Regions from separate parts of the Paraburkholderia phytofirmans OLGA172 genome, predicted to be linked through region 1. Evidence: predicted binding sites of a transcription regulator. Region 1 holds the regulator's gene; each other region holds the start of a gene.
The links. The regulator LexA, encoded in region 1, represses DNA repair genes until DNA is damaged. The targets are predictions, from matches to a motif close to ACTGTATNNNNATACAGT.

Region 1 (10,055 bases):
CGACACCACCAGCATCACGACCGCGATGGCGGTGGCGCCGGCGTAATCGTATTGTTCGAGCTTGGTGATGATCAGCAGCGACGTGATTTCCGATTTCATCGGCACGTTACCGGCGATGAAAATCACCGAGCCGTACTCGCCGAGCGCCCGCGCGAAGGCCAGCGCGAAGCCTGTCAGCAAGGCTGGGAATACGGCCGGCAGCACCACGCGGCGAAACGTCAGCCAGCGCGACGCGCCAAGGCAGGCGGCCGCTTCTTCCTGCTCGCGCTCGAACTCTTCGAGCACCGGCTGCACGGTCCGCACGACAAACGGCAAGCCGATGAAGGTCAGCGCGATCAGCACACCGGCTGGCGTGAAGGCGATCTTGATGCCGAGCGGTTCGAGAAACTGCCCGATCCAGCCGTTGCCCGCATACACCGCCGCAAGCGAAATACCGGCCACGGACGTCGGCAGAGCAAACGGCAGATCGACCACCGCATCGACGATGCGCTTGAACGGGAACGTATAACGCACCAGCACCCACGCGACCAGAAAACCGAACACGGCGTTGATCAGCGCGCCGCCGAGGGCCGAGAAAAACGTCAGGCGATACGACGCGAGCACGCGCGGCGACGTGACCGCGCGCACGAACTGAGCCCAGTCGAGCGTCGCGGTCTTGAGAAAGGTCGCCGCAAGCGGAATCAGCACCACGAGGCTCAAATAAGCGACCGTGATGCCGAGTGTCAGGCCGAAACCGGGCAAGGCACTCGGTTTTCGGAAGGTCAGCGTCGTCATGCTCAGTACTCTTTCAGGGTTGATGCCGGTGGCTCTTTTTTCGGCCGCCTGGCTGGCCACAAGCGCGCCGGGCGGGCGCGCTTAATGGCGAGGTGTGACTCACATGTCTAACTTCAACGTCTAACTGCGACGTCTTACTGCGTATCTCGTCCCGCCGTGTGCCGCGCTGTGTGGCCGTTACTGCGGCGAGTAAATCGAATCGAACACGCCGCCGTCGGCAAAGTGCGTCTTCTGCGCGTTCGCCCAGCCGCCGAACGAATCGTCCACCGTGTACAGCTTCAGCTTCGGAAACTTCGAGGTCAGCTCGGCCGGCACCTTGTTCGAACGCGGGCGGTAGAAGTTCTTCGCTGCGATTTCCTGACCTTGCTCGCTGTACAGGAAGTTCAGATACGCTTCGGCCAGCTTGCGCGTGCCGTGCTTGTCGACGACCTTGTCCACCACCGCAACCGGCGGCTCGGCCAGAATGCTCACCGACGGCACGACGATTTCAAACTTGTCCGGACCGAATTCCTTCAGCGACAGGAACGCTTCGTTTTCCCACGCGATCAGCACGTCGCCGATTCCGCGTTGCACGAAGCTGGTGGTCGCGCCGCGCGCGCCCGAATCCAGCACGCCGGCATTCTTATAGAGCTTGCCGACGAATTCCCTGGCCTTCTGATCGTTGCCGCCCGGCTGATGTTCGGCATAGGCCCATGCGGCCAGGTAGTTCCAGCGCGCGCCACCCGATGTCTTCGGATTCGGCGTGACGATCGACACACCCGGCTTGATCAGATCGTCCCAATCCTTGAGGTGCTTCGGGTTGCCCTTGCGCACCAGAAACACGATCGTCGACGTGTACGGCGAGGCGTTGTCCGGCAAACGCTTTTGCCAGCCTTTGTCGAGCAAACCCTTGTTGGCCAGCGCGTCGATGTCGTAGGCAAGAGCCAGCGTCACGACGTCCGCCTGCAAACCGTCCAGCACCGAGCGTGCTTGCGCACCCGAGCCGCCGTGCGACTGCCTGAAGGTGACCGTCTCGCCCGTTTTGGCCTTCCATTCCTTGCCGAATGCCTGATTGACGTCCTGGTACAGCTCGCGTGTCGGGTCGTACGAGACGTTCAGCAGCGTCGTCTCGGCTGCATGCCCCTGTGTCGTGACGCCGAGCGCGGCGATCGTGCCGGCTGCGCCCAATGCGAGCGCCGCGATGAGTTGTCTGGTCCTGCCTGCCAGCCCCGTGCCTTGATGGTTCATGCCAACTTTCTCCGCGTTGTGGTCCGCTGAAACAGCGTGGTGTTGTTTTGCGTCGCGGTCACGTGCACATGAGCGCCAACTCGAAGGGCAGTCTATCGAAGCGCTTTCATCATTAATAATAATGTTTCTTCATTTTTTAATACGCAAAAGTGGTAATGACGGCCAGATAAGGCGTTGCAGCACGAAAATGGGTATTAAGACATCCATTTCCGACGCTGGAACGCCACCCCGGGCCGCGAACTTAAAGTAAAGCTTGAATTGCGCGGAATACTGTATAAAAATACAGTCACCTGTTCATACATACAGTAGCGCCATGACCAAACTCACCGCACGACAGCAGCAGGTTTTCGATCTGATCCGCCGGGCCATCGAACGCACCGGCTTTCCGCCCACCCGCGCGGAGATCGCCGCCGAGCTGGGGTTCAGTTCGGCCAACTCGGCAGAAGAACATTTGCGGGCGCTGGCTCGCAAGGGCGTGATCGAACTCGCGGCCGGCGCATCGCGCGGCATTCGTCTGCTGGCGGGGCCGGAAGATTCGCCGTACCAGTTCACGCTGCCGCACGCCAGCATCATGCAACTGTCGCTGCCGCTGATCGGCCGCGTTGCAGCGGGTAGCCCGATCCTTGCGCAGGAACATATCTCGCAGCACTACGCGTGCGACCCGGCGCTGTTCTCGAGCAAGCCGGACTATCTGCTGAAGGTACGTGGGCTGTCCATGCGCGACGCGGGCATCTTCGACGGCGACCTGCTCGCGGTGCAGAAGAAAAGCGAAGCCAAAGACGGCCAGATCATCATCGCGCGCTTGGGCGACGAGGTGACGGTCAAGCGCTTGAAGCGCCGGCCGAACGGTATCGAGCTGATCGCCGAGAACCCCGACTACGACAACATCTTCGTTGAAACCGGCAGTGCGGAGTTCGCGCTCGAGGGTATCGCCGTCGGGCTGATCCGCCCGGGTGAGTTCTAACCCCCGCTCGTGCTCCACCCCAAAGCTGCCCTAACGTTGAATCGCCTGGAGAGACTCATGGAACGCCTTGCCCGCCTGCTGCCTTTTCGCCAGTTCGGTCGTTTGCGCCATCTGCGCAAACTGGTGCCCTGCTCACTGATCGAGGCGTCCTCGGCGAGTACTCCATCGCTGTTCGACACGCCGGCCGGCGTATCGGGCTTGCCCTCCTCGCTGCCGGCTTTTGCTCGCGTGTCGTTGAATTCGGGGCTGAATACGGCTGAACCTGCGCGTCGCGCGCCGGTGCGCGTCTATCACGGGCCGTCACGGCTGATCATGGTCGGCACGGTAGACGCCGTGTGCCGCATGATCGATCGTTGCATCGCCGACGAGGCCAATGTGCACGGCGCGGTGTTCGAATCATAAGCGGCACTGCGGCTGCACTGCCCGTGCACTGCATTCCACTGCGGCTGTGCGGCTGTGCGGCGAGCGGCCAGCGGCATGCGGCGTGCGAAGCGCGGCCTAAGGTCTTTCGGCCGCCCGCGGCCTCTCGGATATGGCATCGTCTGGGATCGTTTTCGCGTGGCCGCGGTCCACGTTAGATCACACCTGATGGAGAATCCCACCCGATGGCAGTTTCAACTCGCACGAGACGCAGCGGCATCCGGCCGCTGATTGTCGCTTTGATTGCAATTGTGGTGATTGCCTTGTTGGGGTTCGGTTACGCGTCGCCCTACATGGCGCTGAATAACCTTAAACGCGCGGCGGATGCGCGTGATGTGCAAACCGTCAATGAATACGTCGACTTTCCCGCATTGCGCGAGAGCCTGAAGCAGCAGGTCACCGGTTTGTTAACACGTCGGCTCGACGCGCATGGCAGCGGCAATCCGTTCGCCACGATTGGCGCAATGATCGGCGCGGCATTGATTGGTCCGCTGGTCGACGCTTATGCGACTCCCGACGGCGTTGCGGCATTGCTGAACGGCATGCCGCCGCGCGGCAACCCGGGCGAACGGCCGCCTGTTCCGCCGGTCTCAGCGGCGCCCGCACCGGAACCCGCGCCCCCTGTTGCCGGCAATACGGCCAACGGCACAGCTAATAACGAGAACAACGCGACGCCACCGCAACCACCGCAAACCACTGCGGGCTATCGCAGCCTGAACGAATTCGTCGTTACCTATCAGCATGGCGCCGGTGACGCGCGTTACTCGGCGATCTTGCGGCGCGAAGGCTTGTTCACATGGAAGCTGGCCGCGGTCAATCTGAACGAGTGATCGTCTGGCAGGCGCTATCGACTTGAGCGAATCATAGTTTGACCGACGCGGTCGCCCTGATCGAACGACCGCTCGGCCCACGTGGCCCTTTCAGCCCAGTGCGCGCCCCACCACCGCTGTGCGTCAAGCCGCCGCTTGCTGCTGCTCCTGCGCGGACGAGCACGCCACCAGAATGCTGCACGAGACCCGATCCAGCAGCGGGGTATTCCCCGCACCCATCCACCATCGTGCCAGACCGGTGCGGCAACGATGGCCGACCACCACGAGGTCGACATGCAATTCGTTCGCCAGGTTGGCGATCTCATCGATCGGATGGCCAAACGCAAAATGCCCTTGCGCGGTCACGCCGCGTTCGGTGAGCCAGTCCACCCCTTCCTGCAGGATGTCGCGGGCCGTTTTTTCGAAGCTGCCACAGGCCACATCGGTCAGCAGGCCCGCACTTTGCGCAATGGTCGAGCGCATGTCGACCACTGACAATAAGTGCGTTTCCGCCTTCAGATCCAACGCGAGGTCGGCGCCGCAACGTAACGCTTTGCGGCCTTCGCGCGAGCCGTCGTAGCACAACAGGATTTTTTGGTAGCTCGCCATGATTTTTCTCCCATTCCGCGAGAAGTGCGGTCTGAATGAATCATGGTGCGCCGCAATTCAGGTTGCAAGGGATGGAAAACGCTAAGTGCGCCCTAAACAGGTACGTGTTGGATTCGATCCGCAGGCGCGCCATTTGGCGACATTGTGCTCGGCGAGGTGATGTGGGCGGCCAGCAAGTCGATGAATAGGGGCTGGGGCTCAAGGAAAGCCCAACGCCGTCAGGCCAAAAACCGAAACACACAAACCACTCCGCCCAACATTATTCCGCAAGGAAAGCCCAAGCTGATGCCGCGCGGCGATCCGCGCCACAATCGCCAGCCCAAGCCCGCTGCCCTCGCCCTGGGCTTCCTCCCCGCGATAAAACCGATCGAAAACCCGCTCGATTTCAGCCTCCGGTATCCCGGACCCGCTATCCACCACGTCAAACCCCACCCGCTCGCCAGAGCGCTTCAGAATCAGATCTACACGCCCGCCCCGCGGCGTATGCCGGATCGCGTTGTTGATCAGATTCCCCAGCAACACACTCATCCCATGCGGCTCAGCCAGTACCGTATAAGCATCGTAGTCCGCACGGGCGTCTTCACACTCGAGCCCGAGATCGATCTCCTTGGTCTCCGCGAGCAGCGAAAAATCCCCCACCGCCTGCTCGCCGATGCGGCGCAAACTCACCGACACCATCGACGTCACCGGATGTGCATCCTCACGCGCCAACGTCAACAACTGCTGCACCAGGTGAATGATCCGGTTGACCCGCCCCTCGACGCGCTCCAGCGTTTGCCCTTCGCCCTTTAACGAGCCGTCGCGGGAAGCCGCCTGCAGTTGCAGCTTCAGCGCGGCAAGCGGCGAGCGCAGCTCATGCGCGGCATCGGCGATAAACGTGCGCTGCGCCTGCGAAGCAACGTTCAGGCGTTGCAGCAGATCATTGAGCGCTCCCACCAGCGGCTTGATTTCGACCGGCACGGTGCCGTCAAGACGCAGCGGCTCCAGCGAATCGAGCGACCGGGTCGTCAGCGCGCGCGTCAGCCCGCCGATCGGCGCCAGCCCCTTTGCCACCACCAACAGCACCAGCACGATCGTCACCGGCACCAGCACACCGAGCGGCCACAACGTATGCAGCGCCAGTTGCAGCGCAAGGTCTTCGCGTACGGAGATCGGCTGCGCAACCTGGATATAACGGTCGCGCTGTTCCAACCCGAACGCGCGCCAATGATTCTCGCCGCGCTTGACCGTGCTGAAGCCCGCAGGCAAACGCGAGAATACCGGCGCCTGCATCGAGTGATAAATGAGCTCGCCAGACCGGTCCCAGATCTCGATCACGACCCGATCGTCGGCCAGATCGCCCAGGTCGGGATTGCGATGCTCGCCGTCGCTCGCACCGGCCAGGTTCGATGGCAAGGACAGCGCCACCGTGCGCAGCTCGTAGTCGAACAGTTCACTCGCTTCTTCGCGCGCGGTGTGAAAGATGCCGAAGCCCGCCACGCCCGAAGCCGCGGCCAGCCCGAAAATCAGCCAGCCCAGCAGCCAGCGGCGAATCGACGTCATCAGCACCTCTTCAGACGGTAGCCCACGCCGCGCACGGTCACCACCTGCTCCGCGCCGATCTTGCGCCGCAAACTGTGCACGTGCACTTCGATGGTGTTGCTGCCCACCTCTTCGCCCCAGCCGTATAACTTCTCTTCCAGCTCGGCCTTGGTGAACACGCGCGTGGGTTCTTCGATCAGCGCCTGCAGCAAGGCGAACTCGCGCGGCACGAGCGGCAGCACTGCGCCGCTTTTGGTGACTTCGTGTGCCGCGGGATCGAGTGTGAGTTCGCCGTGCGCATAGATGGGTTGCTTCTGGCCGGTGCGCCGCCGCAACAGCGCGCGCACCCGCGCGGCCAGCTCGTCGAGGTCGAATGGTTTGATCAGATAATCGTCGGCGCCCGCATCGAGGCCGCGAATCCGATCGTCGACCGCATCGCGCGCAGTCAGGATGATCACCGGCGCGGCACCGCCGCTCTTACGGTAGGCATTGAGCACGTCGATGCCGTCCTTCTTCGGCAAGCCAAGATCGAGCAGCACGAGGTCGTAGACGCCGTTACCCAGCGACAACTCTGCCGCGCGGCCGTCTTCGGCCCAGTCGATCGCGTAGCCCGAACGGCGCATTGCGCCCAATACCGTCTCCGCAATCATGTCGTCGTCTTCGACGAGTAGCAGACGCATGGTCTCTCCTCTCTCCAGTTTGCCGGCATTGTCCAGCCCGTTAGCTTAACGCTTCCTTATGTCCTCCTTAAGAGAAGCTTAGGCGACGCTGAAGGGAGGCTTATCGGACGCTTAAATTCCGGTTAAGCGTTCCTTAAGCTCTCCATGAGCAGAATCGGCACCTGTTCTGCGACGTCCGCTCGCGGCTGCCTCACCTTTTTTTCAGGAGCCGGATTTGCCCGTTTTCAACGCCGCCGCAGCGGCCATTTCAGCGGCTTGCTCAGCAGCGAGGCGACCGGTCGGTCTGGCCGCCTCGCTTGCGGCCAGATCGGCGGCCGCCCCCGCAGCACGGTTGCGCGCGCTGGTGCCAATTTGCGCGATGCTGCTCGGCGGATGCGCGTGGTATCACCGCGAACCACTCGCGCCGCAGGATACGTCGACCTCGGCCCGTTCGCTCGAACGCATCCAGATCGATCCGTCGACCATGCCGCTGCCCGAGCTGGCCGCGCATCGTTTCGATCCGTCCGACGGATTCGACATCGACGAAGTCGCCATGCTGGCGGTGGCGAACAATCCCGACCTGAAGCTGGCTCGCGACGACCTCGGCATCGCCCGGGCGCAGGCTTATTCAGCCGGACTGCTGCCCGACCCGCAACTGAGCGTCGCGAGCGACTATCCCGGCGCCGAAGGCTTCACGCGCGCGTTCAATTATGGTTTGAGCATCGACGTGATGGCGATCGTGCTGCGCAGCGCCAACAAACAATCCGCCGACGCGACGGTGGCCAAGACCGATCTCGGCCTGCTGTGGCAGGAATGGCAGATCGTCGCCCAGGCGCGGCAGTTGTTCATCAAGACGCGCTTCCAGCAGGACACGCTGCCGCTGCTGCAACAGCAGCGCGACCTCGCGCGCACGCGCTACGAGCGCATGGCCGAAGCGCACCGCGACGGCAATCTGACCGACGACACGCTGACCGCGGCGCTCACCGCATACAGCGACGCACGCAAGCAGTACACCGACGCCGAACGGGCTGCGGAACAGACTCATCACGATCTGAACGCGCTGCTCGGCCTCTCACCCGAAGTGCAGTTGCAACTTGCCGGCAGCGACGACGCGATCGAACTGCCCGACGCGACGCTCGACGCAGCATTGGCCAAACTCGCCCAACGCCGCCCGGACCTGATCGCACTGCAAGCGGGCTATGAAGCGCAGGAGCAGAAATACCGCGCGGCGATTCTCAGCCAGTTCCCAAGCCTCTCCGTAGGTTTCGTCCGCGCGCGCGACACCTCGAACATTTACACCAGCGGCTTCCAGATCAATCTGAGCCTGCCGATCTTCAATCGTAACCAGGGCAACGTCGCGATCGAAAAAGCGACACGTCAGCGCCTGCGCGATGAATATCAGTCGCGCCTGAACCAGGCGTATGCCGATGTCGCCCATCTGCGTGCGGACGGCGTGATTCTCACGCGGCAGTTGCAGCAGACCGAAGCCGCGCTGCCCGATGTCGATCGCGCCGCGCAACATGCGGCCGCGGCCTACGCTCAGCACAACCTCGTGCTCGGCGCCTATACCGATGCAGAAAGCGCCGCGCTCACCAAACGTGTCGACGTCGCCGCGCTGCGCGAATCGCTCGCCGAACAACGCGTCGGCTTGCAGGCGCTGCTCGGCAGCACGATCCCCGACGCCTTTTCCTCTGCACAGAACTTCACCGAAACTCATGCGAAATAGCCCACTGTCGGCACGGCGGCCGCGCATCGCCTCATATGCGATTTCCCTTGCCTGCGTCGCGCTCATGAGCGCCGCCGTCCATGCGGCCAGCGCAGCCAGTGCGTCCGCCGGCGACGATGCCGCCGACCAAGCCGTCGTATCCGTGCAAACCGTACGGGTGCAGCGTACCGTCATCGCGCAGCCGGTACGCGCCTATGGCATCGTCGCGGCATCCGCGTCGAACCTGACCACGGTCAATTTGCCGTACCTCGCGCGTATCGTGCAGATGCGCGTGCAAGCCGGCCAGAGCGTGACGCGCGGCATGCCGCTTTTCGTCGTGCAAGCGGACCCGGCCGCGGTGCTCGCCACCACCCAGGCAAAAAGCGCCGTGACGCTGGTGCAAGGCGAACTCGCGCGCACGCAATCGCTGTACGACCAAGGGCTTGCCACACAATCGCAACTCGCCGCCGCCCGCAAGGCCGCGGAGGACGCGCAGCAGGCGCTCGCCGCGCAGAACCAGACGGGGGTCGCGAGCGGCAACAAAGTCATCGCGGCGCCGATCGACGGCGTCGTTTTGCAGGTATCGGCGGCCCAGGGCGATCAGGTGCAGGCCGGCGCCGCGATCCTGCAACTGGCCGGCGGTAATGGCCGCGATGCGCGCGCGAACGTGATGCTCGGCGTGGAGCCGTCTGACGTCCCCGCTATCCGTGCCGGCGACACGGTCACGCTGCACGGCCTGTCCACCTCGCTCGCGAAGGCCGCGGTGGACGGTCACGTGGTGCTGGTCGGGGCATCGGTCGATCAGCAAAGCCAGCTCGTCAATATCGGCGCGAACGTCCCGCTCGGACAGAGCGCGTTCATTCCGGGCACGCATGTCAGCGCCGATATCGCGACTCGCAGCGGCACGCATTGGGTCGTGCCGCGTGCCGCCGTGCTGAAAGACGACAAAGGCGCATACGTATTCCAGATCACGCCGCAAAACAAGGCGCGCCGCGTGGCGGTGCTCACGCAGGTCGAAAACGGCGACCGCTACGGCGTGGATGGTCCGATCGACGGCGCAGAAGGCCTCGTCGTCAGCGGCAACTATGAGTTGACGGACGGCATGGCGGTGCGGGCTACTGGAGGCGCGCCGCGATGAATTTCGGTCAATGGATGCAGAAGCACCGGCGCTCGCTGCTGTTCGTGATCGCGCTGCTGGCGATCGCGGGCGCACTGACCGCGTTTCGCCTGCCGATCTCGCTGTTCCCGAACGTCGCGTTTCCGCGCGCCGTCGTCTCGCTCGACGCGGGCGACCGCCCCGCCGAACAGATGGCCACGCTAGTCACGATGCCGGTCGAAGAGGCGCTGCGGCGCGTGCCGAACGTACG
Region 2 (10,055 bases), 920 kb from region 1:
ATATTCGCCGAAGCCTTCGATCTGTTTGCAGATGCGCGCGATAAACTCGGGTTCATAGCCTCGCTTGAGCATGCGTTCGGTTAGATCTTTCTGATACTTCGCCAAATTGCCGGTGCGCCGCCATGCGGCCATCGCTCGTCGCAATTGATCCGCTTGCTCGCCAGTGTAGTGCGCCGCAACCATCGCGAGGTGCATCACCTGCTCCTGGAAAATCGGCACGCCAAGCGTGCGCTCCAGCACGGGCCGCAACTCATCCTTCGCGTAGTCCACCGCCTCCAGACCTTGCTTGCGACGCAGATACGGATGCACCATGCCGCCCTGAATCGGCCCGGGCCGCACGATCGCGACTTCGATCACGAGATCGTAGTATTTGTTCGGCTTCAGCCGCGGCAACATGCTTTGCTGCGCACGCGATTCAATCTGGAATACGCCGATCGTATCGGCATGGCCGCACATTTCGTAGACGGCTCGATCCTCGCGCGGAATATCCTGCACCCTGAATTTCGGAAAGCCGCGCCGCAATGCAACGAACTCCAGCGCGCGCCTGATAGCCGACAACATGCCGAGCGCCAGCACGTCGACTTTCAATAGCTTGAGCGCATCGATATCGTCCTTGTCCCATTCGATCACGCTACGGTCTTGCATCGTCGCATTCTCGATCGGCACGAGCCGTGACAGCTTGTCTTTCGCGATCACAAAGCCACCGACGTGCTGCGACAGATGACGCGGAAAGTTGCGCAACTCTTTGGTAAGGCGAATCAGATTCTGCGTGATATGCGATGTGGCATCGAAGCCCGCTTCGGCCAGATATTTGGCGACCGCATCCGTGCCGTCCCACCACTGCTGCGATTTACTGATCCGCTCAATCAATGATGCTTCGAGTCCCAACGCCTTGCCGACGTCCTTCAGCGCACTGCGTGCGTGATAGGTGATCAGCGATGCAGTGAGCGCAGCGCGATGACGGCCGTACTTCCCATAGATATATTGAATCACCTCTTCCCGACGCTGATGCTCGAAATCGACATCAATATCAGGCGGTTCGTTACGCGCGCGCGAGATGAACCGTTCGATCAGCATGTTCATGTGTACCGGATCGATCTCCGTCACATGCAGGCAGTAGCACACGATCGAGTTCGCCGCCGAGCCGCGGCCTTGGCACAGGATGTTTCTGGAACGCGCGAAGCTCACGATATCGTGCACCGTCAAGAAGTATTTTTCGTATTTCAGCTCGGCGATCAGCAGCAGCTCTTTCTCGATCTGACCAATTCGCTTCAGATCCATGCCATTCGGCCAGCGTTCGACTGCGCCGGCCATGACCAGCTTGCGCAGATAGCTCGACGGCGATTCGCCGGCGGGCACCAGTTCTTCCGGATACTCGTACTTCAGTTCGTCGAGCGAGAAGCGGCATAGGGCGGCGATGCGCAGCGTTTCTTCAAGCGTGTCGCGCGGATATAGTTTGCCGAGCCGCACACGCGTGCGCATATGCCGCTCGGCATTCGCCTCCAGCGCGTGGCCGCATGCCGATAGCGGGGTGACGAGACCGATCGCGGTCAGGGTGTCCTGCAATGGCTTGCGCGATCGCGCATGCATCAGGACGCCCCCTGCCGCCACCAGAGGCAAACCGCTCGCTTTTGAAATCATCCGCAACGCGTCAATCTGAAGATCGTCGCTGCCGGTTTGCCAGAGTTCGAGTGCGATCCATGAGCGTTGCGGAGCGACCGATGCCAGCCAATGTGCACAACGCAATGTATGTGAGAGCGTCGCCGTGCGTTGCGGCACGAGGATCAGGACGCAATCGGGCAAGGTCTTGAGATGTTCGAGATGCGGCAATGCATCGGTGAAATCGGACGGACTGAGGCGATAGCTGCCCTTGTCGGCACGCGAGCGGGCGAGCGTGATCAGTTCGGAAAGATTGCCGTAGCCATTGCGGTTGGTTGCGAGCGCAACCAGTGTGCAGAACGGTTCGCCTGCATCGTCCGTCAGATTCAGTTCGCTGCCGATGATGAGGTGAGGGATGGGTTTTAGCGGCTCTTGCTCAGTGGGTCCGTGTTGTGGGGCTTCCTGTTGTGGGGCTTCCTGTTGTGGGGCTTCCTGTTGTGGGACGTCCTGTTGTGGGACGTCCTGTTGCGAGCCCCCTGGATTTGTGGGCGTCGGCTTTGCTGCTTCTTCCAGAAAGGTTCCTACTTGCGCGGCTTTCGCTTTGTGTTCGCGCTCCTTCTGTTGCCGGTCCCGCTCCTGCTTGATTTCTCTTACCGCCGTGTGTGCGCGCACGACGCCTGCCAGCGAGCATTCATCGGTGATCGCGAGCGCGCTATAGCCGCGCGACATCGCCTGCTCGACCAGTTCATGCGGATGCGACGCGCCACGCAGAAACGAGAAATTAGTCAGGCAATGCAGTTCCGCATACGGTGGCAGTTGCGCCACAAGCGCCTGCTCGAACAAGAATGAGGGCCGGGGATTTGCCATGATGCTCAGCCGAACAAACCCTGCAAATACCACTCGCCGCCAAGACGCTCTCGATACACCCAGAACATATGGCCACGATCGTCTGCCGCAACGTAGTAATCCCGCTCGACGCAATTACCGTCCCACCACCCTGCTTCAATCCGTTCGGTACGCGTGAGCATTTTCAGCGGCCGACGATAGATCGGCCGCTGGTCGCGCACCATCAGGCGCAGCGGCTTGTCGAGCATCCAGACGGGGCGAGGCTGCGATGGCAATGCACTGTCGGGCAAATCGAGCGAGGCTTGGGCATCGACCGGTTGTGTGACGAATAGGCGCCGGCTTGTTGAGCCAGACTGTCGGGATAGGTGCACTGGGGGTGCGGTGCGTTCTGCCTGTTCTGCCTGTTCTGCCTGTTCTGCCTGTTCTGCCTGTTCTGCCTGTTCTGCCTGTTCTGCCTGTTCTGCCTGTTCTGCCTGTGTCGCCTGTGTCGCCTGTGTCGCCTGTGTCGCCTGTGTCGCTGCATCTCCGTCTGCGCGCGCAATCTCCAATGCAGCGTGCTGCAACTCATCGGTCAGCCAGGTTTTATCCGCTTTGATTTTTGTCCTGGCTTTCGCAGACGAACGCTTCTTGCGCGAAAACGCTTGCGCCTGGTAGGCCTCGACGCGCATTGCCCGCTCAGGCCGATGATCGTTCTGCACCGACATCTTCAGCACGTTCTCCGGCCCCAATCGCGCGCTCAGGCGTTCGAGCAGACGTGCAATCGAATCGCCGTCTGATTCGGGCATTGGAAACAAGGTGTCCGACCGCCCTGCATACTCGCCGATCTGATCCGCGACCAGTTTCAACTCGATCACGGGCGCCACTAGAACCGTCTGATTCAGCTTCTCACGCAACAGCCAGATCAGATGCTCAGCATCGCGCGACGGTATCGCCCACGCGACCTTCAGACTCGACGTCTTCGGCGCATGACGGGATGCCAATTCATGTTCGAGCAACAACGTATAACCACTGAGCGCTGCATGATGCGCGCTCAACCATCCGGCCAGTTGCACAATCAGCCGGCGCGCGGCGAACAGTAGTGCATCTGCGCTATCGACCCGCGACGGCAACTCCAACTGCGCATGAAACGATGCCGGCGCACGAAACGATTCCCGCGGATCCGGGCGCGTGCCATATGCTTGTGCCAGCAGATCCAGAATGCCACTGCCGAAACGCCGCACGACACCCGACCTTGGCAACTGACGCAAATCGGCCAGCGTCGTGCAACCGAGATGCGTAAGCGCATCGCGATGCACCTGCGCAACCGGCAACAACGATACAGATACGCGATCGAGGACCCGCGCAAGCGACGTTTCCTTCATCACATGCCAACGATGCCCCTGACGATCGGCGCGTGCCCGCGCCAACAGCCACGCGCCCCATGCTGTCGGTGCGCACGCGATGCGCGCCGTATAGCCGAATTCGGCCACAGTCGCGGATACCCGTGATAACAACGCGCGCAAGCCGCCAAACAACCGCAAACCGGAGCCGACTTCCAGCAACAAGGTATGCGCGTGCGCGAGCGACACCTTCGGTGTGTACGTCAGCAAAGCAAGCGCCATCGCTTCGAAAGCCTGGGTTTCTCGAGCTGTGTCTGCAGCAAGCATCTTTAGACCAGGAGCCAAAGCCAATGCGTACGAGCGCGAATGACCCGCATGCACCCCAGCACGCAATGCGTCGAAATCCGGCATCAGGATGTGCGCGTGATCAGCCAGCGCATAGCAACGCACCTCGCCGACATCTTCGGTGCCTGAAGGTTGACTTGCCTCGTCGCCGGGCTCACACCGATTCGGCTTCGCGAGCGAACCATCCAGGAGCGGCTCGAGAGGCTTCACCGCTTCCAGCGACAAGAGTGGCAATGTGACTGCGATCCACAACATGTTTGATCTCTCGTCCTTGATTGCTGCCGACTCCGCTTTCCGGCAACACGACGCTTTGTAACGGCAAAATGAGACGTAGAGGCTCCGCTAGTGGCGGACCGCGGCGCTTGAAGATGTCGATCGAGATACCAATCTCCTGTAACCATTGACGACGGTTGATCGTCTGCGCATTAGCCGGCAAGAGCGGCTCGCAGATCATTCGCAACGGCGCCGGCGAAGATTGCGTGGCTGCCTCGACAGGCCGGATCAAAAATGCCAGCGAGGCCGACTCCTGAGCCGCCACCTGCAGACGCCGAACCTTATCGGCGCGCGCATTCGGCAGCCATACCAGTACGGCACCCATACCATTCTGCTTCAATGCCTGAGCAGCGGCCCATAGGGCCTGGTCTTCACTCGAACGCACCCATAAGACGCGCTCGACATCGATACCCCAAGCCCTCAGTGCCGAAGCACAGGGCTGGTAAGGAGGCGCCACGAGCATGACGTGCCGTTCGGCTTGTGCCGTAAGCTGCCGAAGCGCGCGGGCCAGCAGACGCAGTTCGCCGACTCCTCCGTGTTCAATCAATAACTCCGTCAGGCTGCCGGCCGACCAGCCCTGTCCGGGCAGCAGTTGATCCAGCGCGGCATAGCCGCTGGAAATCACCCGCGAGTCCGCCTCGGCAAGCTCATTGCCTTGCCACACTTGACGCCGCAATCGCGACGACAGCGCTGTCGTCGTCAGATGAATCGCTGCTGCCATAGACACGCTCGTTTAATAGGGAATGCTCCGCCCTGCCCGGCATCGAGCAAGCATGGGGCGACGAGTTTTCACTGTATATTTATACAGTATTCCGCGACGGATGTTAAGACAAGGCGGAGCGACGTAAGCGCGCGCAGGAAGGAAATGAAGAGGAGTTGTGAAGCTGTTCGGCTGCAGTTCTTTCCGCCTGCGAGGGAGTGGTCCTTTGGCGTTGCTGCCAAGCGAACGAAACCAGAGTTAGCGTGCCCTGAGAGAGATGAGAACGGAGAGCCCACGCATGCATGCTGCGAATGGGGGCAAGAACTGACGGGTTACGCGAGCGCGCTCCGGATCGGGAAGGAGTAACGTACCCGCTTTTTTGCTCGAATCGGGGAGCCCACTACGGCCATGGCGATTTTCACCCTTTTTTACGCCCGTTATTTACCGCCACTTTTTACGGCCGTAAACGCAAAAACCCCACCTTTGTGGGGTGGGGTTTCTGGACATGCTGGGGAGCCTGACGATTACCTACTTTCACACGGGAATCCGCACTATCATCGGCGTGGAGTCGTTTCACGGTCCTGTTCGGGATGGGAAGGGGTGGGACCGACTCGCTATGGTCATCAGGCATGACTTGTTGTCGTGTTGACTTTGTCAACACAACCAATCTGGAAGAAGTAGTTTCTGGTGATGCTCACCAGAGGAGCTTTCAGCAAGCTCGGGCTGTGTTGTTCGAGGCACAACATCGATCTCAACCTGTGCATGTGGTCTCAAGACCCTGCGCATGGCGCAGGGTGGGCATCCATAAGTGCTGAAGCACTAACGGCTGCCGACACACACCTGTTATAGGATCAAGCCTTACGGGCAATTAGTATCAGTTAGCTTAACGCATTACTGCGCTTCCACACCTGACCTATCAACGTCCTGGTCTTGAACGACCCTTCAAGGGGCTCGAAGCCCCGGGGATATCTCATCTTAAGGCGAGTTTCCCGCTTAGATGCTTTCAGCGGTTATCTCTTCCGAACATAGCTACCCGGCGATGCCACTGGCGTGACAACCGGTACACCAGAGGTTCGTCCACTCCGGTCCTCTCGTACTAGGAGCAGCCCCCTTCAAATATCCAGCGCCCACGGCAGATAGGGACCAAACTGTCTCACGACGTTTTAAACCCAGCTCACGTACCTCTTTAAATGGCGAACAGCCATACCCTTGGGACCGGCTACAGCCCCAGGATGAGATGAGCCGACATCGAGGTGCCAAACACCGCCGTCGATATGAACTCTTGGGCGGTATCAGCCTGTTATCCCCAGAGTACCTTTTATCCGTTGAGCGATGGCCCTTCCATACAGAACCACCGGATCACTATGACCTGCTTTCGCACCTGCTCGACTTGTCGGTCTCGCAGTTAAGCACGCTTATGCCATTGCACTATCAGCACGATTTCCGACCGTACCTAGCGTACCTTCGTACTCCTCCGTTACACTTTGGGAGGAGACCGCCCCAGTCAAACTGCCTACCATGCACTGTCCCCGATCCGGATCACGGACCAAGGTTAGAACCTCAAACAAACCAGGGTGGTATTTCAAGGTCGGCTCCACGCAGACTGGCGTCCACGCTTCAAAGCCTCCCACCTATCCTACACAGACCGGTTCAAAGTCCAATGCAAAGCTACAGTAAAGGTTCATGGGGTCTTTCCGTCTAGCCGCGGGGAGATTGCATCATCACAAACACTTCAACTTCGCTGAGTCTCGGGAGGAGACAGTGTGGCCATCGTTACGCCATTCGTGCAGGTCGGAACTTACCCGACAAGGAATTTCGCTACCTTAGGACCGTTATAGTTACGGCCGCCGTTTACCGGGACTTCAATCAAGAGCTTGCACCCCATCATTTAATCTTCCGGCACCGGGCAGGCGTCACACCCTATACGTCCACTTTCGTGTTTGCAGAGTGCTGTGTTTTTATTAAACAGTCGCAGCCACCAGTTTATTGCAACCCCTTCACCCTTCTGGCGCAGGCTAGTCAGGCTACAGGGGCGTACCTTATCCCGAAGTTACGGTACCAATTTGCCGAGTTCCTTCTCCCGAGTTCTCTCAAGCGCCTTAGAATACTCATCTCGCCCACCTGTGTCGGTTTGCGGTACGGTCTTGTTAAACTGAAGCTTAGAGGCTTTTCTTGGAACCACTTCCAGTTGCTTCGTGACCTAGATCACTCGTCCCATGCCCTTGAATTCCGCGCCCGGATTTGCCTAAGCGCCTTCTCCAACACAGGAACCGGGACTTCCAACACCCGGACAACCTTCCGCGATCCGTCCCCCCATCGCATTTAACAATGGTGCAGGAATATTAACCTGCTTCCCATCAGCTACGCATTTCTGCCTCGCCTTAGGGGCCGACTCACCCTACGCCGATGAACGTTGCGTAGGAAACCTTGGGCTTACGGCGAGGGGGCCTTTCACCCCCTTTATCGCTACTCATGTCAGCATTCGCACTTCCGATACCTCCAGCGCACTTTTCAATGCACCTTCGCAGGCTTACGGAACGCTCTCCTACCATGCACATAAATGTGCATCCGCAGCTTCGGTATATTGCTTAGCCCCGTTACATCTTCCGCGCAGGACGACTCGATCAGTGAGCTATTACGCTTTCTTTAAAGGATGGCTGCTTCTAAGCCAACCTCCTGACTGTTTTAGCCTTCCCACTTCGTTTCCCACTTAGCAATATTTGGGGACCTTAGCTGGCGGTCTGGGTTGTTTCCCTCTTGACACCGGACGTTAGCACCCGATGTCTGTCTCCCGTGATTGCACTCTTCGGTATTCGGAGTTTGCTATGGCGTAGTAATCCGCAATGGACCCCACAACCATGACAGTGCTCTACCCCCGAAGGTGATACACGAGGCACTACCTAAATAGTTTTCGGAGAGAACCAGCTATTTCCAGGTTTGTTTAGCCTTTCACCCCTATCCACAGCTCATCCCCTAACTTTTCAACGTTAGTGGGTTCGGACCTCCAGTACGTGTTACCGCACCTTCATCCTGGCCATGGATAGATCACCTGGTTTCGGGTCTACACCCAGCGACTGAACGCCCTGTTCGGACTCGCTTTCGCTACGCCTGCCCTAATCGGTTAAGCTTGCCACTGAATGTAAGTCGCTGACCCATTATACAAAAGGTACGCCGTCACCCTCTTTCAAAGGCTCCGACTGTTTGTATGCATGCGGTTTCAGGATCTATTTCACTCCCCTCCCGGGGTTCTTTTCGCCTTTCCCTCACGGTACTGGTTCACTATCGGTCGATCACGAGTATTTAGCCTTGGAGGATGGTCCCCCCATCTTCAGACAGGATTTCACGTGTCCCGCCCTACTTGTCGTACACCTAGTTCTTCCCCGCTGTTTTCGTCTACAGGGCTATCACCTGCTATGGCGGCACTTTCCAGAGCCTTCGACTAACAATGAAGATAACGAGTACAGGCTGCTCCCATTTCGCTCGCCACTACTCTGGGAATCTCGGTTGATTTCTTTTCCTGCGGTTACTTAGATGTTTCAGTTCACCGCGTTCGCTTCACATAGCCTATGTATTCAGCTATGGATACTCCATAAGGAGTGGGTTTCCCCATTCGGACATCTACGGATCAAAGCTCGTTTGCCAGCTCCCCGTAGCTTTTCGCAGGCTACCGCGTCCTTCATCGCCTGTGATCGCCAAGGCATCCACCACATGCACTTGTTCGCTTGACCCTATAACGGGTGTGTCTCATGTCGCATCCACTGGGAATGCAACGCTCGCCACAATCGCTACAGGTTGAGTATTCGTGTTGCGCCGTATTCCAAAAGCGATCTTTCGATCACCTTTTCATACATTGATACAATCACAACCCTGATTCACCTACTCGATCACCCATCTCTAAGTGATCTTTCGTGAATCTCTTTACTACTTCTTCCTGATTGTTAAAGAACGACAGCCGATATCGCGGTTGCTATAACCACGTATCACTCTGACTGGCTCAATCGCCAATGCTTGTTTCACTACATCGCAAACGCCTTTCAACGTGCGCTGCAGATAAACCAGCATTGATGATTGGTGGAGGATGACGGGATCGAACCGACGACCCCCTGCTTGCAAAGCAGGTGCTCTCCCAGCTGAGCTAATCCCCCCAACTTAACCATTCAGACTCAAGGTTGATCCGCCCTGCCCCCTTCGGGGATGGGATGCTCGTAAGCGCTAAAGCGCCAACGATCATCGACATGGTGGGTCTGGATGGATTCGAACCATCGACCCCCGCCTTATCAAGACGGTGCTCTAACCAACTGAGCTACAGACCCCTGAGTCTGTCCTGATTCACAGCCGATAAGCGTGAGCGCTCAACGTTCGACACGTTAGCTCGAGAAAGGAGGTGATCCAGCCGCACCTTCCGATACGGCTACCTTGTTACGACTTCACCCCAGTCATGAATCCTACCGTGGTGACCGTCCTCCTTGCGGTTAGACTAGCCACTTCTGGTAAAACCCACTCCCATGGTGTGACGGGCGGTGTGTACAAGACCCGGGAACGTATTCACCGCGGCATGCTGATCCGCGATTACTAGCGATTCCAGCTTCACGCACTCGAGTTGCAGAGTGCGATCCGGACTACGATCGGTTTTCTGGGATTGGCTCCCCCTCGCGGGTTGGCGACCCTCTGTTCCGACCATTGTATGACGTGTGAAGCCCTACCCATAAGGGCCATGAGGACTTGACGTCATCCCCACCTTCCTCCGGTTTGTCACCGGCAGTCTCCCTAGAGTGCTCTTGCGTAGCAACTAGGGACAAGGGTTGCGCTCGTTGCGGGACTTAACCCAACATCTCACGACACGAGCTGACGACAGCCATGCAGCACCTGTGTTACGGCTCCCTTTCGGGCACTCCCACCTCTCAGCAGGATTCCATACATGTCAAGGGTAGGTAAGGTTTTTCGCGTTGCATCGAATTAATCCACATCATCCA
Region 3 (10,055 bases), on a different replicon from region 1:
TGTTGCTCCGCATTAGGCGCGAGGTCGTAGCCGCATTCAGCGATAGGCTTGCCGACCCGAATGGCAGTCATCGTGTCTTGCAGCGGTTTGCGCGAGCGCACGTGCATCAACACGTTGCCTACTGCAACGACCGGCACACGATAAGTGTCAGCGACGTGTTCCACGATGCCACGATGAATATCGTCCATCGCGCGCTGGTGAAGCGTGAGCCCAGCCCACGCCCTGGCAGGGAACGTCTTTGCCATCCACTCAAGCTGCGGGCCCAAGGTTTCAGCCTTCGCCGGGAAGTCTGGAACGAGGATGGCCAAGCAGTCCGGCATGCCACGCAGGTGCTCATTTCCATGCGACGGTCGGGAGATGTCCTGCGGTGTGAGTATGTAGTTGCCCTTGTTCGCTCTCATCCGTCCGAGGGTAATGAGTTCGGACAGGTTGCCGTACCCTTCGCGGTTCTGCGCCAAGAGGATCAGTCCGAACGCGGGACTCTTGTCTGCCTGGACGAGCCGGAAGTACGAGCCAATGACGAGCGGCAGCTTTTCTTCCTTGGCCTGTACGTGTGCCCGCACGACTCCCGCGAGTGAGCACTCGTCGGTGATCGCCAGCCCCGCATACCCCAGCTGCACGGCGCGGCTCACAAGCTCCTCACCGCGCGACGCACCGTGCAGAAAAGTGAAGTTGCTGAAGCAGAAAAGCTCCGCATACTCCGGCAGTGCTGGGGAGAACACTTCCATCGCTTCGACCGTCAGCCAAAAAAGCCGTGCAGATACCAAACGACTTCGTCGGAAGTAGCGCTTGGGCGCTCACGGTAGATCCAATAACAACTCATGTCGGCCGCCTGCCCGACGAAGTAGTCGCGCGCGGTCATCTCGCCGTCGAACCAGCCGGCTTCGATGCGCTCGGCGGTCGATACCAGCTTGAGCGGCGACCCGTAAAAAGGACGATGCTGCCGGATGAGCAGCTTCACCGGAGTTTCGAGCAACCACGTCGGACGGGGCACGCCCCGCGCCACGGTGACGGACTTCTCCGGCGATTGCATGGGTACCCAGCGATTCGCTCGCTCTGGCCGGTGATCAGCGGTCGGCGCCGGTCGCTCGACGTTGTCTGATCCGAGACGTGCGACGAGCAATTCGACCAGCCGGTTGTGGTCCTCTGCCGAGCCACCCGGCTCCGGAAAGAGCGTATCGCTGGGCGGTTCTGCAGCCTCGACCTGCGTAGCGTTCAAGCTAACCGCAATGGCTGCGGCGCTTAGTTCGATACGCCCGAGCCGTTCTTTAAGCAGCCGTAGCAGGTGCTCCTCGTGCCACGTCGGCTCAGCGAGCGCAATTTCGATAGCTGTCGGCTCAATGGCGTCCCGACCGCGTTCGTGTTCAAGTAGCACGGTCGCTTTTGTGAGGGCCAGCTGCTGGGCAGTAAGCCAGCCGCAGAGCTGCACTACGAGCCGGCGCGCAGAGAAGAGGATCGCCTCAGCATGCTCGACCCGGTCCGGCAGCTCGACGCGCGCGTTGAAAGATGGTGGGACCTGAAGCCATTCGAAGACTTCGGGCGCGACACCGTACGCGCGGTCCATCGAGTCGAGCAGGGCGACGCCGCAGCGCTTCTTTAGGCCCGCTCGCGGTAGCCGGCGGATATCGCTCAGCTGGACGCAGCCCAACCCGCTGAACCAGTCGGCGTAGCGGCGCATCTCCGGGACGACCTCGAAAGGCAGTGTGTCCAGCATGCTCGCGAGCGATTGCAACTTGAGCACGCGGGTCTGACCGCATTTTGACAACAGCCACGCACCTTGACCTGTCGGCGCAAGGCTTATGCGGCCCGTGACGCCAATGGTCTCAACGATTTGCCTGATCGCGCGGCAGATGCGTCGAACGCCGCCGAAAAGGCGGATGCTCGCGGTGATATCTACCAGAACAGTGTCCTCTGCGCAGTGAGCGACCATTGGCGAGAACCGCATGACCGCATACGCGACTTCGAGCAACACGTCGTGCTCGCGTGCAGTGTCGCGTTCATAAACCAGTGCATCCTGTGCAAGCGTGATGACCCCGCCGCGCCGCATGCCGACGGCGACACCGGCCTCCCGCGCGACGGCGTCGGCGACGAGGACCTTTTCCCGCTCGAGCACCACGCATCCATGCTCCGTCCTAGACGACCACCTCGGACGGAACACCTCCAGCGATAGCCGGGGTAAGTGAATGGCGACGAACACGGCCATAGGGGCTTAGCAGAATCGGTGAAGGTTGAAGGGTGACAGACACTGTCTCGTTTCGGACGGGACCTTTTCGTTTCAGTATGTCGACGACTAGTCCTCCGTCAGCAGGGCGCAGGCCCAGCCGCAACCCGGCCGGTGATGCATCAGATGCGCTGGCCAACGGGCGGACAAGCACGAAGAGTGTCTCCGTTGCCTGCGCCGCAAGATGCAGCCGCCGTAGGGCATCCGTCCGGATGTGTTGCTGCCAGAAAAGCAATGCGCCACAACTGCCTGCTCGCAGTATCTGCTCCGCGCTCCAGAGCGCATCAGCGGTCCTCGGCGCGCGAATACGCATCAGCTTTTCGATGGGCAGTCCCAGATATGAAAAAGCTAGTGCGTTGGGCACATGGGGTGGCTGGATCAGGGCAAGCGTTCGCTTGCTGACCGTGTTGAGCGCCGGCTGGAGTAGCCGGATTTCACCGACGCCGGGCTGCTGCACCAGCAGCTCAACGAGCGCGCCAATGGGCCATCCACCTCCCGGCAGCTCGGCGGAGAGTGCCGCATAGCCTGTATCGACGGTTTTTCCGACGCCGCGAGCGAGCTGCGTCCCTCGCCACAAATCGGGGTGGATTGCTTCGGCGTGGACTGGAGCGACTGACATGGCGATATCCTGTATGGATATACAGTACTTTACACCAAATCTGGAGGCCCGCGCTGTCGATGCACTGAATGCGGATCCGGCGCATGGGCATCTATCGTGCTAGATGAGGGACAGCCGGAGACAGATGGCGCCGGAAAGGAGACTATCAGGAGGTCGTACCTGCTTGAAGCGTCGCCGGAGCCACGTGCGGCACCGGCGCAGTGCCCGCCGTTGGCGCCGACCACAGTGGCATATCGTAGGGCCCACTTATGTCAGGTCGTTGGAGTTCACAAAGGAAAAGTCCACCTCGTGCGCAGGGCAACGATGCGCCCGGACAAATGCCGTCATTGATCGAGCCGCAGCTCGCGACGCTCGTTAACCGGCCGCCTGCTGCAGGGGCGTGGTCGTATGAAATCAAGTTCGACGGCTATCGGCTCATGTGTCGGGTCAATTCCGGCAAAGTGACCATTTTCACGCGCAACGGGCACGACTGGACGGATCGCATGCCGAAGCTGCGCGACGCAATCGCGGCCCTCCCGGTCGATACGGCTTGGCTTGACGGCGAAGGCGTCGTACTGGATGCGTCCGGCAGGCCCGACTTCAATGCCCTGCAGAACGCGTTCGACAGACGAAGCACAGCCGAGATAACGATGTTTGCTTTCGATCTGCTGTTTCTCAACGGGACAGACATTCGGGAGCAGCCGCTGCAATCGCGCAGAAACCTGCTGCGTAATCTGCTCGTACAGCTGGACGAGCCGCTGCTGCGCTTTTCCGAAGACTTCGATGAGGATCCGGCCTCCCTAGTCGCGTCCGCGTGCAAACTGAAGCTTGAAGGAATTATTGGCAAGCGTGCGGACGCGCCATACCGCTCAGGTCGCTCGCCCGATTGGATCAAGCTCAAATGCAACCGTAGCCAGGAGTTTGTCGTGGGCGGCTTCTCCCGTGCGCGTGGCGCCAGAGGTGGGGTGCAAAAGCTCCTGCTTGGCGTTTTTGAAAAGGACGGTTCGCTGCGATACGCCGGCAGCGTACAGCCGTACCTTAAACCTCGGGCCACCGCGGCATTTTCAGAGCACGCGCACGGTCTGGCGCAGCCGGAATCTGCTTTCTATAACCCGCCGACTCCGGATCGCGATCGGGAACTGATCTGGCTGCGACCGGAAATGGTCGCAGAGGTAGCCTTCCTCGAATGGACTCCGGGCGGTGAGCTGCGCCATGCGACCTTCCGGGCGTTTCGTGAAGACAAGCCCGCTACCGCTGTAACGGCGGAGCCAGTCGCGTCTATTGGTCCGGACGGTTCCAGGGAGCGCCCGCGTGCTTCGGACGGCGAGCGGCCAGGGCCGAGAAACAAAGTCGTCGTCGCGGGGGTCTCCATCAGCAACGCCTCGCGTGTCATTGACGATGCGACCGGACTTAAGAAAATCGACGTCACGCGATATTACACAGAGGTGGCTGAATGGGCGTTGCCATGGTTGCATAACAGGCCCCTCACTTTGGTGCGCGCGCCGGACGGCATCAAGGGGGGGCTGTTTTTCCAGAAACATGCGGACAAGATGCGGATCCAAGGCGTCAGCGAATTGCCCAAGGAGCTTCACCCGCGTCACCCGCCGCTGCTCGTTGCCAACTCGGCAGAGGCACTCGCAGGCCTCGCGCAGATGGGAGTCATCGAGCTGCACTCTTGGAATGCGGTTGCGCCGGACCTCGAACATCCCGATCGCGTCATTTTCGATCTGGACCCGGATCCGCAACTGGCGTGGAGCGCGATGCTGGATGCTGCTTCGCTCGTCAAGGTGGTTCTGGACGAAGTTGGTCTGAAGTCGTTCGTTAAAACGAGCGGCGGCAAAGGTTTTCATATCGTTGTACCGCTGACCCGCCGGCAAGGATGGGCCGAGACCAAGGAATTCTCCAAGGCTGTTGCCCAACACATTGCTCGCGTCCTGCCCGATAGGTTTTCAGCCGTCCTTGGACCTAAAAACCGCGTTGGCAAAATCTTCATCGACTACCTTCGCAATAGCCGCGGGGCGAGTACTGTCGCTCCCTTTTCGGTACGCGCACGGCCGGGAATGGCCGTCTCGATGCCCATCGCGTGGGACGAACTCAGGGAAGTGAAGCGCGGCGACGAATGGAGCATGCACGGTGCGATTGTCCGACAACGATCGCTGGGCGCCGACCCTTGGGCGGGCTACTGGCAGACGAGACAAGGCGTCAACGCAGCGATGCGCCGCGCGGTAGGCATGAAGCCCTGACTACGGTCGACGGGCGCGCCCCTTGCTAATGTTGATGTAACCCAACGAGGAGGATGACATGGCTGACCAGCACAAACCCGGCGAGACGGTGAAGACGAGCGGGATCTACAAGGTGGTACGCGAAGGAGACGCAAGTTCGGCTTTCGAAGTCACTTGCGTCGAAGGTGAGCACTTCCCTCCCGCGCGCAGCGGAAAGGGCGCTCACTACGAACTGGTTCACGCCGCGACGCATTCACACAAGCACTCTGAACTCGGCAGCGGCGACGCGTAGCGGTATCGCGGCGGTCGGGCCGCGTACGTTCCCTTCGGGAGACAATGATGTGCTACGGCAATCCGGAAGAGCTTCTTGCGAAGCTACTCAAAGCGCGGCCGCCAGTGACAAATGATCTCGGACACACCGCGCAGGACGACTTCGATCACCTTTGCGCCTACTCGGGTCTTTCCGTTGAGACAGCCGGACCGGTTGCGTTCGCATGGGCACGATATGTTCACTACAGTCTATGGCGCCCGGACCGGATAAAGCCAGAACCATCGGCGATCAGCCATTAGCGCTTGGAAAAGCTTGGCCGCCCGCGACCGGGCGGCCAAGCTCATGAAGCCACGAAGGCATGCGACACTGGCACCTATGGCAGTCTCCTCCACGCTTGCCGGGCCTTTCATGAACGCAAATTTCCCGCTGCTTCTCGGCTACGAGCCGCCCCCGTCCGACGCGTTACACGAACACGCGGGCGCACTCTACATGCGCCGTCACCAAGCGGCGCCCGTGCCGCGCGTTGACATTAGCAGCGACGTATGGCGACCGGCCGTCAATGCCTGTCATGACAACTGCGAGGCCTGGTGCGAACAGCATCCGGACCACCAGCTCGTGCGAGGCTGGCTGTACTTTTCTCTACCCGGCATGGCGTATTGCCGATTCGTGTCGCATTCGGTGCTTCGACGACCGGATGGCTCTCTGATCGACATCACGCCCACGGGGCAATTGTTGCAGGCTGCGCCTTACCCATTCCTCGATGCCGGACTGGCCGAAGATGAATATGCCGCGCTCGCTTCGGAACTTTACGAATCAACCGGGCAAGGCAATCTCTGCTTTCTGCACAGCGGGATGTAAAAGACCTTCCTGGAAAAACCCCACCATCAAGCTATGTGGCGTCGATGTAACCGATCGCGTCAACACAACGGCGCTGGCGAAAAATACGAAATGGACGGCACAATATAGGCATTACAGGACGGTCAGAACGGCCGCGGCATGACGTCAGCGACGGGGATTTGATGAACTCTGAAGACAAGGAAAACATCGCATTTTGGATTAAGGTCGCCGGGGCATTGGTCATCGGACTAGCGGGGATCTGGTCATTCCAGTACAACGCGACCCACAAAGTCCGGACAGAAAGTGCAGGACACTTCGAGTCAGCAGAGCTGTCGGGCGATAGCGGCGATGTTGGTGTGGGAATCTCTATGACCGGACGGCCGGGGGTTTTCGCCACCGGCGACACGCGCGCGACAATGGTCCGGACTGACAAACAGATCGTGGCCGTCGACGGCGTGTTCACTGCCAAGCTTGGGGAACCGCTCGAGCTGGTGACAATGGCCAACGGCAGTAAGCGGCTGTGCGCTTCCGATAGTGCTGACAGCTGCCGCCCGCTGGCCAACTAAAAAACGAAGAGGGACCGGTCTTGAATAACGTCTCCATTGATGCCGTCGGCGGGCTGCTACCACTCGGCGTGTCCCTGCTCTATTTGCCGCGCACCGTGCGTGCATTGGGATGGTTTTACGGCGCTATTTTTGGCCTTTCCATGCTGGTCTCGACGCACTTTTCCTTTTGCGACAGCAACGCGGTTCACGTCGCTCCGGGAACGATCCTGCTGTGCGTTGCGCTTTGGCTGCCCAGGGCGCGCGGGCGCAATATGGAAGTGCCGGCCGCGGCAATTTTCACGCTCGCGTTCATCGCGGGCTTTCCGGTTGACGTCTATCTTGGCTATGTTTGCCACGCTGCGAATGGGACGGCGCGCGTGGGCGGCGCAGGCTTGGCCGATGGGCTGATTGTGGGACCCGCAAGTCTCGCCCTTGTCCACCTCGGCATCTATTATTTCTGTGAGCTGGACGAGAAAGGAAAAGTGTCCCTTGGAGAGTTTCTGAAGACGCACCTTGCGGTGACCAGCCCGACCATCAACCAGCCTGCGTCCACCATCGCAGAGCCGTCAGATGCGGATCTCGCCTAGCCGCGCATAGCGATGGGGCGGGGCTTTAGCCGCGGCGATGGCTGCGGTATACTCAAGATGCACTCCAGACAACGAGTGCCGGGTTTGGCGACCCGATTCATACAAGCGCACGGCCGCGCTACGCGGCTTTTTTTGTGCGTATTGCCTCTGCGCGCCGTCTTCAATGGGCGGGCCTTGGTGGGGAGACCTTCGGGTCTGCCGGCTGCTTGTGTGACCGGTTCGCCAACCCTGCCATGCGCCCGCTCACCTCATTTGGCGATGAGAAGCCGGGTAACGCTCACACAAGAGGCCGCACCGTGCATCCATATTCCATCCTTCCGCTGAAGTCACTGCTTTCCCCCGCACTCATGCAATCTGCGCCGGCCGGTTCACTGGCCGATAGCGCAACGAAGCCCGTCGACGTCGGCCGCACGGCAAGCGCGTGCAGGTCCCATAACGGCGCTTTGTCGTCGCTGAGGTGGTGTGCGGCAGCGCTCGCGATCGCCGCGACAGGCATCTCAGCGTGCGTGTCTATCCTCGCCTCATGTGAGCGCGGCGGCCAGTCGTCAGAACGGTTCGTTTGGATTGGCGTGGGCCTTGTTCTGCTGCTCGGCGCGCACCTCTTGCCCGCGCTTGCCCGATCCGCACCGATGATGTTGCGTGTTCCTGCGCTCATGCTGTGGATTCTGTCGATGCTTGCAACCGGATACGGTCACGCTACGTTCTTCATGCAGGCGCAGCGGCATGCCGGCGAGCTTCGTGCGGCAGCTGTCGATGCTCGCGCCTCGATAGCTCCGCGGCCGGTTTCATCTGGCCCGGACCTGACGGCGATCGCCGCGGAGCGTGCGCGGGTTACAGCTGAACTGGCCAATGCAACGGCGCGTAAATGCGTTGGCCGCTGCACAGCTCAAACGCTACGCCGCGTGGAACTGGCGTCACGGCTGGACGCGTTGAACATCGCATTCGAAGAGGCCCGGCGCCGAGAGCGTGCCGATGACAAGCTGAGCGAGGCCCGAGAAAAGCAGGAGGCTCTACGTGCGAACGCGATGAGCGACCCCGTAACAAGTCGCGTTGCTCAGCTGCTAGGCGCGACACCCGATACGATCAATCTGCTGGTTGGTCTTGGATTCGGTGCCATGCTTGAGTGCATCGCATGTCTTGGGTGGTTGCTCGCGCTACGCGCGTCCCCCATCACAAATACACCTTCAACGAGTCAGAGTAACGGGCCAGTCATGCCGCGTAGCTTCGCGTGTCGTGAGAGTAGCGACGACCGGGCAGTGTTGGCTGACAGTGTTCCGGAGAGTAATGCCGCCATTCCCGTCAGTAACCCGTCGGTCGCGGCCGGTCGCAATGGCGGGCAACCGACTAAAGATCAGGACCAGACGGTAACGGTGATGGTAGCAAAGACCGTTAGCGCGGATCTCGCGATGCTTGCTACGGAAGTGGCAGCTGGTCGAACGCGTGCGACCGTCGCCGAGATCCGAAAATTGTTCAGATGCTCTCAGTCCAAGGCGATGGCGCTGCGCCGGCAATTCACCGAAGCGATGCTGGAGCATCCCCGGTCTGCCTGAGCGCGTGGCATACAGCGGACTATCCCAAAACGACGTCTCTTTATGCGTATCGAATCTTTTTGAGATTCTTTGGCATCGCGAAACGATACTGTCAAACATTGTCACGTTCCGCGCGTCGTTGCAAAGATTCAGATTTATCTGATTGCTGGGGATCCTGCTCGCATGATATGACTTCGCCTGTTGCGGATAACAGGTAACGAACATGAGAAGGTACTTGCTTAAGAAAGGCGATAAATCATCAAACGGAGGCACCGTCATAGAGGGAGAGGAAAGCTGCACGCATCATGGAACCCCGCTGACCTTCGTGGGTGCTCGGGTAGTATGCCCGGCATGTCAGTCCACGGGTCTCATCGTTGCCAAAGGTCCGCGTTGGCCCGACAGCATGATGGGCAAGGAACAGGCACTTGAAGGCGATCTGTGCGTCTGCAAGTGCGATCCGTCTCCCGTGATGATTGCCTCTCAACACGATAGCTCCCAAGGCTTCGAATCTCACCATCTGGCTCAGATGGGTTATGGACCCTCGGGCAACTATCTGGCTGATGAGCCTGCAAGCGATCACTGGATTCGTTTTGCCTTGAAGGATAAAGGCAGTTGCGAAGGCTTACGCTGCCGTGCTCACTTTTCTGATGGCTCGGTTGAGGAAGGTGTATTCAATGCCGAGAACAAGATTCTCTTTTCCAGACCGAATGGCTCAGCTTGTCAGAAGGTAGAGGTCGTGCTCGATAGTAATCAAGGCTCGGGACAGTCAGTAATGGGTAACCTTCTTCAGGCAATGGTGGGGTAAGGATATGGCTCAGAACAATCAGACGGTAGCTAACGGGTCATTTGCTACTCAGAAGACTCACGACATCAACAGCGCCATTCTCGAAGCGGCAATCGCTGACTATGAGGCTATCGCGACTACCTTTGCCGTCAATGCCATCACAGACGGCAAGGTACGTCAGCAGTATGTGAAACACATCAAGGAAATATCTGACCAGGTAAGGCACGAGGTCACTGCTGGCAATATGACGGTGAAGGAAGGTGCCGAGTATTGCAGTGGCTTGCGGGACAAACTCTTCGTTGAATATCGCAAGTACACTTCAGCCTTGGGGGTCGCGAAAGCGGAAAAATTGAAGCTCACGGCAAAGGGCTTTGACTTCTACCTGAACAAGTATGCCCAGGCGCAGTTCGGAAAGAACTTCGACGCGCTTTCCACAGTGGAGCGCAACGCCGTCTACTATA

Region 2: the regulator LexA is predicted to act here: its motif matches at 5,174-5,191, upstream of imuA (translesion DNA synthesis-associated protein ImuA).
Region 3: the regulator LexA is predicted to act here: its motif matches at 2,849-2,866, upstream of imuA (translesion DNA synthesis-associated protein ImuA).

What each region holds. Positions count from the first base shown of each region.
Region 1 is NZ_CP014578.1:2,165,524-2,175,578, reverse strand. It holds gene cysT (sulfate ABC transporter permease subunit CysT) at 1-774, opposite strand, end outside; gene AYM40_RS09305 (sulfate ABC transporter substrate-binding protein) at 952-2,001, opposite strand; gene lexA (transcriptional repressor LexA) at 2,315-2,965, shown strand; gene AYM40_RS09295 (hypothetical protein) at 3,023-3,367, shown strand; gene AYM40_RS09290 (DUF2939 domain-containing protein) at 3,571-4,215, shown strand; gene AYM40_RS09285 (universal stress protein) at 4,339-4,803, opposite strand; gene AYM40_RS09280 (ATP-binding protein) at 5,002-6,345, opposite strand; gene AYM40_RS09275 (response regulator) at 6,345-7,004, opposite strand; gene AYM40_RS09270 (TolC family protein) at 7,219-8,709, shown strand; gene AYM40_RS09265 (efflux RND transporter periplasmic adaptor subunit) at 8,699-9,826, shown strand; gene AYM40_RS09260 (efflux RND transporter permease subunit) at 9,823-10,055, shown strand, end outside.
Region 2 is NZ_CP014578.1:1,241,767-1,251,821, reverse strand. It holds gene AYM40_RS05405 (error-prone DNA polymerase) at 1-2,466, opposite strand, end outside; gene AYM40_RS42220 (Y-family DNA polymerase) at 2,472-4,364, opposite strand; gene imuA (translesion DNA synthesis-associated protein ImuA) at 4,264-5,103, opposite strand; rRNA gene rrf (5S ribosomal RNA) at 5,598-5,710, opposite strand; rRNA gene AYM40_RS05385 (23S ribosomal RNA) at 5,930-8,810, opposite strand; tRNA gene AYM40_RS05380 (tRNA-Ala) at 9,152-9,227, opposite strand; tRNA gene AYM40_RS05375 (tRNA-Ile) at 9,319-9,395, opposite strand; rRNA gene AYM40_RS05370 (16S ribosomal RNA) at 9,460-10,055, opposite strand, start outside.
Region 3 is NZ_CP014581.1:103,646-113,700, reverse strand. It holds gene AYM40_RS37610 (error-prone DNA polymerase) at 1-728, opposite strand, end outside; gene AYM40_RS37605 (Y-family DNA polymerase) at 740-2,203, opposite strand; gene imuA (translesion DNA synthesis-associated protein ImuA) at 2,133-2,840, opposite strand; gene ligD (DNA ligase D) at 3,158-5,062, shown strand; gene AYM40_RS37590 (hypothetical protein) at 5,121-5,333, shown strand; gene AYM40_RS37585 (hypothetical protein) at 5,721-6,170, shown strand; gene AYM40_RS37580 (hypothetical protein) at 6,332-6,715, shown strand; gene AYM40_RS37575 (hypothetical protein) at 6,736-7,281, shown strand; gene AYM40_RS37570 (hypothetical protein) at 7,851-8,831, shown strand; gene AYM40_RS39770 (PAAR domain-containing protein) at 9,046-9,615, shown strand; gene AYM40_RS37560 (hypothetical protein) at 9,620-10,055, shown strand, end outside.